4 regions of the Pseudomonas sp. A genome follow, and region 3 is predicted to be linked to each of the others. Evidence: riboswitches for the same ligand, from Rfam matches in the RefSeq annotation. Region 3 holds a riboswitch; each other region holds the start of a gene.
What was found. A riboswitch is a leader RNA that binds a small molecule or an ion and turns the genes downstream of it on or off. The one in region 3 is predicted to bind cobalamin.
Positions count from the first base shown of each region.

Region 1: another riboswitch for cobalamin. It lies ahead of cobO (cob(I)yrinic acid a,c-diamide adenosyltransferase); the one in region 3 lies ahead of cobW (cobalamin biosynthesis protein CobW).
Region 2: another riboswitch for cobalamin. It lies ahead of AC0MAZ_RS19155 (TonB-dependent receptor); the one in region 3 lies ahead of cobW (cobalamin biosynthesis protein CobW).
Region 4: another riboswitch for cobalamin. It lies ahead of AC0MAZ_RS18085 (TonB-dependent receptor plug domain-containing protein); the one in region 3 lies ahead of cobW (cobalamin biosynthesis protein CobW).

Region 1 covers NZ_CM149873.1:2,283,250-2,285,442, forward strand. The annotation lists gene AC0MAZ_RS10320 (hypothetical protein) at 1-398, opposite strand, end outside; cobalamin riboswitch at 553-771, shown strand; gene cobO (cob(I)yrinic acid a,c-diamide adenosyltransferase) at 885-1,496, shown strand; gene AC0MAZ_RS10330 (cobyrinate a,c-diamide synthase) at 1,493-2,193, shown strand, end outside.
Region 2 covers NZ_CM149873.1:4,324,833-4,327,025, forward strand. The annotation lists gene AC0MAZ_RS19150 (GNAT family N-acetyltransferase) at 60-629, shown strand; cobalamin riboswitch at 803-1,007, shown strand; gene AC0MAZ_RS19155 (TonB-dependent receptor) at 1,115-2,193, shown strand, end outside.
Region 3 covers NZ_CM149873.1:3,788,219-3,790,411, forward strand. The annotation lists gene cobN (cobaltochelatase subunit CobN) at 1-219, opposite strand, end outside; gene cobW (cobalamin biosynthesis protein CobW) at 223-1,290, opposite strand; cobalamin riboswitch at 1,391-1,590, opposite strand; cobalamin riboswitch at 1,650-1,872, shown strand; gene AC0MAZ_RS16970 (CbtB domain-containing protein) at 1,973-2,158, shown strand; gene AC0MAZ_RS16975 (CbtA family protein) at 2,169-2,193, shown strand, end outside.
Region 4 covers NZ_CM149873.1:4,055,141-4,057,333, forward strand. The annotation lists gene AC0MAZ_RS18085 (TonB-dependent receptor plug domain-containing protein) at 1-1,040, opposite strand, end outside; cobalamin riboswitch at 1,130-1,333, opposite strand; gene AC0MAZ_RS18090 (DUF2946 family protein) at 1,476-1,865, shown strand; gene AC0MAZ_RS18095 (TonB-dependent receptor) at 1,936-2,193, shown strand, end outside.

The DNA of each region.
Region 1 (2,193 bases), 1.5 Mb from region 3:
AACAGCGCCCCGGCCTTGAGCTGGCTGCCATAGGCGATCGGCTTGGCCAGGGCGGCGGTTTCCTGCAGGGCTGCTGTCAGGTCGAGGCGGGCGATGCGTGGCCAGCGCTGGCCGGCGTGCAGGTACAGCGACTCCTCGGCGCTGCTGATCGACAGGTCGCAGCGCCCATCGCGCTCGCCCTCGTCGCGCTGCTTCTTGCTCATGTGCCGTTCCAACGCCACCAGCTCACCCTGCCAGGCGGCCGCGGCGAGCAGGCCGACGTTGGCGGCGGTGCCGTGCCAGTAGGGTGCCTCGTTGTCGCCCTGCAGCTGGTTGAAGCGGTCGATGCAGTCGACCCAGCGTTCCAGGGCCGGGCGCAGGAACTCCAGGCGCGGGTTGTTGATGATCAGGCCTTGCATGCTGCGCTCTCCTTGTCATTGTGATCGAGGTCAGCCGATAAAATGGTGGCTATGTGATATCACTGCTTTGAGTGTGGCACAAGCTGGCGGATCGGCCATTGATCCAGGCCAGATCGGCCCTCGTTCGATTGACGCTCCCGATTCAACCCTCTAACCTTCGCGGCGTGTTTCAGGTGCCCTGCGAGCCGCGGTTCGGCAGGGTGAAACTGGGAAGCCGGTGGGCGCCAGCAGGCGCGAGCCCGGCGCTGCCCCCGCAACGGTAGATGAGTCGACGGTTACGCAAGGCCACTGGATTTCCAAGTCCGGGAAGGCGCGTGGCCAGGGCCTGCGCCCGCTCATGAGCCCGGAGACCGGCCTGTCACTGCCAAACGGCATCACGGAGGGTGATGCGCGGTGCGATGTGGCCGTTGCCATGCCCCCTGCGCGCTCCTCGTCTGCCTGCCTTTTATCTGTCGCCGCCGCCGCGACAGCCTGCGGAGACCCCTGATGAGCGAATCCATCGAACGCGACGAACGTCACCTGGCGCGCATGCAGCGCAAGAAGGCGATCATCGACGAGCGCATCGCCAATTCCCCCAACGAATGCGGCCTGCTGCTGGTGCTGACCGGCAATGGCAAGGGCAAGAGCAGCTCGGCCTTCGGCATGCTCGCCCGCGCCCTGGGCCACGGCATGCAATGCGGCGTGGTGCAGTTCATCAAGGGCCGCAACAGTACCGGCGAGGAGCTGTTCTTCCGTCGTTTCCCCGAGCAGGTGCGCTACCACGTGATGGGCGAGGGCTTTACCTGGGAAACCCAGGACCGCCAGCGTGACATTGCCGCCGCCGAGGCAGCCTGGGCGGTGTCGCGGCAGTTGCTGCAGGACTCGTCGATCCAGTTCGTCGTGCTCGATGAGCTGAATATCGCCCTCAAACATGGCTACCTGGACCTCGATCAGGTGCTTTCGGATATCCAGGCCCGTCCACCGATGCAGCATGTGATCGTCACCGGTCGCGCCGCCAAGCCGGAAATGATCGAACTGGCCGACACCGTCACCGAGATGGGCATGCTCAAGCACGCCTTCCAGGCCGGTATCCGCGCGCAGAAGGGCGTCGAACTGTGAGTGAGTCGCGCCAGTGTCCCGCCGTGCTGATCGCGGCCCCGGCCTCGGGCCAAGGCAAGACCACGGTCACCGCCGCCCTGGCTCGCCTGCACCGCAACCTCGGGCGTAAGGTGCGGGTGTTCAAGTGCGGGCCTGACTTTCTCGATCCGATGATCCTGGAGCGCGCCAGCGGCGCGCCGGTCTACCAGCTCGACCTGTGGATGATTGGCGCCGAGGAAAGTCGTCGCCTGTTGTGGGAAGCGGCGGGCGAGGCCGACCTGATCCTGATCGAAGGCGTGATGGGCCTGTTCGACGGTACCCCGTCAAGCGCCGACCTGGCACGCCACTTCGGCGTGCCGGTGCTGGCGGTGATCGACGGCACGGCCATGGCCCAGACCTTCGGCGCCCTGGCCCTGGGCCTGGCGCGCTACCAGCCCGACCTGCCGTTCGCCGGGGTGCTGGCCAACCGGGTCGGCAGCCTGCGCCATGCGCAACTGCTCGAAGGCAGCCTGACCGAAGGCCTGCGCTGGTACGGCGGGTTGTCCCGCGAGCGCGGCATCGAGCTGCCCAGCCGCCACCTCGGCCTGGTCCAGGCCAGCGAGTTGAACGATCTGGATGCTCGACTGGACGCTGCCGCCGAAGCGCTCGGTGCCAGCTGCGATGCCGCGTTGCCGCCACCGGTCAGTTTTGCCGGGCCTGAGCCGGTGAGCGTGACCTC
Region 2 (2,193 bases), 540 kb from region 3:
CCTTGCGCGACGGCGCCGCGACACCCAGACTTGGCGGTTCAGCCCGTGCAGGAACCACCATGATCCAGATCCGCCCCATGACCCCGGAAGACTTCGAACGCTTCTGGCCGACCTTCCAGGCCATTGTCCAGGCCCGCCAGACCTACGCCTTCGACCCGGCCCTGGACGTCGACCAGGCGCGTCGGTTGTGGCTGGAAACCCCGTTGCGCACCCTGGTGGCCGAGGACGACGGCGTGCTGCTCGGCTCCTACTTCCTCAAGGCCAATGCCGCCGGCCCCGGCGGGCATGTCGGCAACTGCGGCTACATGGTCTGCGAGCAGGCCCGCGGCCGGGGCGTGGCCAGGCTGATGTGCGAGCACTCGCAGAAGCTGGCGCGCCAGGAGGGCTTCCTGGCCCTGCAGTTCAATTCGGTGGTGGCCAGCAACGAGGTGGCGGTGGCGCTGTGGCACAAGCTCGGCTTCGAGACCGTCGGCCGCCTGCCCAGGGCTTACCGCCATGCCGAGCTGGGCCTGGTGGACTGCCTGGTGATGTACAAGTGGCTGGCAGACGAGCCGGTGGTGGAAAAGCCGGCGCTGCTGATCGGACGCAAGAATATCGAGGCGCGGGTTTCGCGTCGGCGCGGGCGCTGAACCCATCGCGGGGCAAGCCCGCTCCCACGATCCGATTGCCTGGAGCTGCCAGGGTATCGCCGTGGGAGCGGGCTTGCCCCGCGATCAGCGACAACGCAATTGCAGCTAACCCATTGCCCCACCAGATATTTTCCTGCCACCCAGGCGATTGACTCGCCACCCGTTCGATGGTCAGATGCGCGCCAGTTTCAGGTGTCCTGCGCCGCCGCGCGCAGGGTGAAACGGGAAGCCGGTGCGTCGTTGTCACGACAAGTCCGGCGCTGCCCCCGCAACGGTAAGCGAGCGAATCCTTCGACAGACCACTGTGCGCACGCATGGGAAGGTGAAGGCTTCATGCTCCTCGCAAGCCCGGAGACCGGCCTGAGGCTTCACTTGGCAACCCGCGGTGGGCGGGCGCAGGCCGGTATCCGCGCGCGCCTGCGTGCGCGCTTCGCCGTTGCGTGTTTTCCACCGGGATCCATTCCTTCCTGCAGCAGTGGAACGACATGTCCCGATTCAACAAGCTTCACACCCTGGCGGCCTGCCTGGCCGTGTCCCTGCCAGCACTGGCCGACGACCATGAAGTGGCGCCCCTCACCCTGCCCTCCACGGCGATCACCGACACCCGCGAGCCACAGGTCATCGACCTGGCCACGCCAACCCCGGCCGGCTCGCGCCTGAACCTCAGCGCCCTGGACACCCCGGCCAGCACCAGCAGCCTGACCGAGGCGCAGATCCAGCAGCGCAACAACCTCACCGTGCAGGACGCCGTGACCCGCTCGCCGGGCCTGACCTTCATCGGCACACCGGGCGACGGCGGTACCGGCCTGTCGGCCCGGGGCTTCACCGGGCAGAGTTCGGTGATGACCCTGTTCGACGGCTCGCGCCTGTACGCCGGCGCCGGCACCCTGACCTTTCCGGTCGACCCGTGGATGGTCGAGCGCATCGACGTGGTCCGCGGCCCCGCCTCGGTGCTGTACGGCGAAGGCGCCACCGGCGCGGTGGTCAACGTGGTGCCGAAGAAGCCGTACGCCGGTGACATCCGCAACCACCTGCGCCTGGGCTACGGCTCCTGGGACCGCCAGCAACTGGGCCTGGACAGCGGCGGCAGCCTGAGCGAGCGGCTGAGCTACCGCGTGACCCTCAACCAGCAGGCCGGCAACGGCTGGGTCGACCGCACCGACTCGCGCAGCCTGGCGCTCAGCGCCGCCCTGCGCTTCGATGCCAGCGACGACCTGAGCTTCACCCTCGCCCACGAACGCGGCGATGCGCAACCAGCCAACTACTACGGCACCCCGCTGATCGACGGGCACCTGCGCAGCAGCGTGCGCCGCAAGAACTACAACGTCAGCAACGACGAACAGCGCTACCACGACGAGTGGACGCGCCTGACCACCGACTGGACCCTCAGCGACAGTGTCAGCGCCAGCAACCAGCTGTACTACATCAAGAGCCGCCGCCAGTGGCGCAACGCCGAGTCCTACGCCTGGGACGCCGCCAACGGCGTAATCCAGCGCGGCAGCTTCCTCGAGATTCGCCATAACCAGGAGCAGCTCGGCGATCGCCAGAGCTTCACCTTCGACCA
Region 3 (2,193 bases):
GTCGATATACAAGTCGACCGAGGCGTGGTTCTGCACCTGCATCGGGTTGGCCAGGCGCACGCTGGGGAAATCCGCCGGCAACTGCTCGGCGGTTTCGGCGAGCAGCGCCAGGTGTGAATCGCCGCTGCAGAGGATCACCAGGTCGGCGGGGGTCTGGCCGAGATCGGCGATGCTGTCGTCCGGCACGAAGCCGCCGGGCTGGGTCCGCAGCAGGTGCATGGATCAGGCGCCCAGGGCCTGGCGCAGGCGCGCTTCCAGCTGCGCCGCGTCGAGATCCTGGCCGATCAGCACCAGGCGGGTGATCCGGGGCTCGTCGCTGCGCCAGGCACGGTCGAAATGCTTGTCGAAGCGGGTGCCCACACCCTGGATCAGCTGGCGCATCGGCTTGCCGGGGATGGCGGCGAAGCCCTTGGCGCGCAGGATGCCGAACTCGGTGACCAGCTGGGTCAGGGCATCGAGCAGCAGGCTCTCGTCGGCCTCGGGCAGGTCGATGGAGATCGAGTCGAAGGCGTCGTGGTCATGGTCGTCATGGTCATCGCCGTCGTGATGCGAGTCGTGATGGGTACGGCGACCGTCGATATGCGCCTCGGACTCGGCGCCCACGCCCAGCAACACTTCCAGCGGCAGGCGGCCGCTGCTGGCCTCGATCACCTTGACCGCCGGCGGCAGTTCCTCGGCCACCTCGGCACGGACCTTGGCCAGGCCCTCGGCGTCGATCAGGTCGGCTTTGTTCAGCACCACCAGATCGGCGCTGGCCAGCTGGTCGGCGAACAATTCATGGAGCGGCGACTCATGGTCGAGGTTCGGGTCGAGCTTGCGCTGGGCGTCGACCTGGTCCGGGTAGGCAGCGAAGGTGCCGGCGGCCACGGCCGGGCTGTCGACCACGGTGATCACCGCGTCGACGGTGCAAGCGTTGCGGATTTCCGGCCACTGGAAGGCCTGTACCAGCGGTTTGGGCAAGGCCAGGCCGCTGGTTTCGATAAGGATGTGGTCGAGGTCGCCGCGCCGGGCCACCAACTCGCGCATCACCGGGAAGAATTCTTCCTGCACGGTGCAGCACAGGCAACCGTTGGCCAGTTCGTAGACGCGGCCATTGGCCTCTTCCTCTGTGCAACCGATGCTGCACTGCTTGAGGATCTCGCCGTCGATGCCCAGCTCGCCGAATTCGTTGACGATCACCGCGATGCGGCGGCCCTGGGCGTTGTCGAGCATATGGCGCAGCAAGGTGGTCTTGCCTGAGCCGAGGAAGCCGGTGACGATGGTGACGGGAAGCTTGGCCAGTGTTTTCATGTCGCGATGCCCTTGGCAGCAATGGCGCGGGCATGCAGGACGACAGCCACGGCCATGCCGGCCTGGCGCGTTCGCCACCGGATCACCCCGCCCGGTTGAAAGTCGAAAACGTCACGAGGCAGGTCTCCTGGCTTGCACCGCTGCGGCTCGCTGGCCGGTGGGCCGGCGCCTTCCCGCGCGCCTGCGCAGTGGCTGTGCCGAACCCTTCAGTGCTTACAGTTGCGGGGGCAGCCGCGGCTTGTACCGCGTTCCCGTCTTAGCTCGGGCCAACGCCCGAGAACCTCGCAGCGGCAAGGCTACGCAGTGCCTGCCTGGCGGTCAACCGCCGCGGCGATTGACGCGGGCCCGGCCCCGTGATTTGCTAGCGCATTGCGTTCAGGTGCCCCCACGGGGGTGAAACGGGAAACCGGTGCGTCGCGTCTCCATTCCAGGAGCCGACAAGGCCGGTGCTGCCCCCGCAACGGTAAGCGAGAGAAGCGTCCGGACCACTGTGCCAGCCTCAAGGCATGGGAAGGTGACGCCATGGAAGGAGCCTTGCTCCACCTCGCGAGCCCGGAGACCGGCCTGACGAGCTCACAGTACACCCCGCGGTGGGCGGGCGTCGTCGTATCACTCGGGCCAGCCGTGCCCGGGGTCGTCGCGCATGCCCGTTGCCACAACAAAAGCAGCAGAGGAACGCGTCATGCCCATCACCAGCGCCAAACACAGTATCGCCACCCCCGTCAGCCTCAGCCAGCGACTGATCGTCGCGGTCGGCGCCAGCCTGCTGGGGCTGTGCCTGGTGTACTTCGCCGGTTTCTCGCACATCGAGGCGGTGCACAATGCCGCCCACGACACCCGCCACAGTGCCGCCTTCCCTTGCCACTGAGTAAATCCGCATGATTACGCGCATCGCCCGTACCG
Region 4 (2,193 bases), 270 kb from region 3:
CCCTCGGCCTGCACACCCCAGTCGGTGAAGCCCCAGTAGTCGTTGTGGTTGACCACGTTGCGGCTGCCGTCGGCGCGGTTGTTGATGCGGGTGTAGCGGGTGTCCCAGTCGTTGACATGGCCCTTGACGAAGTAGCTCAGGCGCTCGTTGAGGCGCTGCTCGAAGGTGGCGGTGGCGATCTGCTGCACGCGGTCATTGGTGGTTTTGTAGTTGTTCACCGGCCGGGCGAAATCGAGGTTGGCGTCGGTGTACTGGTAGAACAGCTCCAGCCGCGCAGCGTCGCCGAAGGCCTGGATTGCCTTGCCGCCGAAAGTGCTCACCTCGTAGCCGCGTTTCTTGTCGCTGACGTTGCCGCTGTAGTCACGGTTGCGAAACGGTTGGTAGCCGTCGGAGACGTTGTGACTGACATAGGCCAGCAGCCCCAGGTCGCCGAAACCATTGCTGAAGATCCGCTCGACGCGGGCGTCCTTGCTGTTGCCGGCGAAGCTGTCCAGGCCCAGGTTGACCTCCCCCGAAGCCTCGCGGCGCTGCGGGCTGCGGGTGACGATATTGATCACCCCCGCCACCGCCTGGGTGCCGAACAACAGGCTCTGGCCGCCCTTGAGCACCTCGATGCGCTCCACCGCGTTGGCCGGCAGGGTGTCCAGGTACAGGCCACCGTACAGGCGGTTGTTCAGGCGCACGCCGTCGAGCAGGATCAAGGTGTCGTCGTTGCGCCCGCCCAGCAGCGAGTAGGTGCCGTAGTCGAACGGGCCGTTCTTCGGCGCGACGTAGAAGCCGGGGATGAACATCTGCATCACCCGGGTGATGTCGGCGCCGGGGCCGGCGCGCTCGATCTGCTCGCGGCTGACGATCTCGACCTTGCTGCCGTACTGGGCCATGGCGGCGACCGTGGTCGACTCCACCGAGGGCGCGGCGACGATCTGCTGGTCGAGGATCAGAGGGGTGTTTTCGGCCAGTGCCAGGGGGCTGGCCAGGCAGCCCAGAAGCAGGGTCCGGGCCTTGGGGGAGAAACGTCGGGAGTGAATCACAGCAATCATGCTCTTCTCGAAAGTGACTTTCGCAGAAGCACGCAGGAGCAGGGATCGCGCACAGCCAATACCGGCCCATGCCCGCCCACCGCAGGAGTTTGCCTACCACATTCCAGGCCGGTCTCCGGGCTCGCAAGACAAGACACCTTCACCTTCCCATGGCGCACTGGCCACAGTGGTCTGTCGAAGGCATCACTTGCATACCGTTGCGGGGGCAGCACCGGACTGGCGCGAAGCGCGTACCGGTTTCCCGTTTCACCCCATGCGCGGCGGCATGGGACACCTGAAATCGGTCGGCATCTGAACACCTGGGGCCGAGAGGCGTCAAGCCAGCCAGGTGAATCGATTCGAATGTTTTTTATCGGCCGAGCACTCTAGGCAGATGTTTCAAACGCTGTAGAATCCGCACGCCGAACCTATTCTCATTCCCTTCGAGCTTTGCCGATGAAGCTGGCCCGCCACACACGATCGCAAGTCGCCTGGGTGCTGTATTTCAGCATCCTGTTCGGCTCGTTGCTGTGCGCCATGGGCCATGGCCAGATGGCGGGCTTGCGCCTGGCCGGCCTGGATGACGCCGCCTGGTGCGCGGCCGACAGCAGCGGCGTGTTCAAGGGCGACCAGGACATCAGCGACCCGGTGCTGCCCGCCGGCGGCGACTGCGTGATCGCCAGCCTGTTCAGCGCCACCCTGCTGGCCGTGTTCTTCGGCCTGCTGGCCTTGCTCGCCGGGGAGTCGAGCAAACCCTTACCCAGGCAACCCGCGCCACCCCTGCCCAAGCAGCGCTGGCCACTGGTCAATCCGCGCGCCTCTCCTGCTTCGCTTCTCGCGTTCTGACATCGCCACGCCCTGCGCTGCCTGATCGGCAGCGGGCGTGCGCTAACCGATTTCAGCCAGGAAGCCTTGCATGTTTCGCATGACCACTTTGGCGCTGCTCGTTGGCAGCGCAACCTGCGCCTGGGCGCAGGATGACACCCTGACCCTGCCCGCCAGCAACGTCACGGCCACCGCCGACCAACCCAAGGAGGCCACCGGCCTCGACCTTGACCGCCCTATCGAAAGTGGCTCGCGGCTGAACCTCAGCGCCCGCGAAAACCCCGCCTCGGTCAGCGTCGCCGACCGCAAGACCATGGAACGCATCGGCGCGCGCAACTTCCAGGACGCC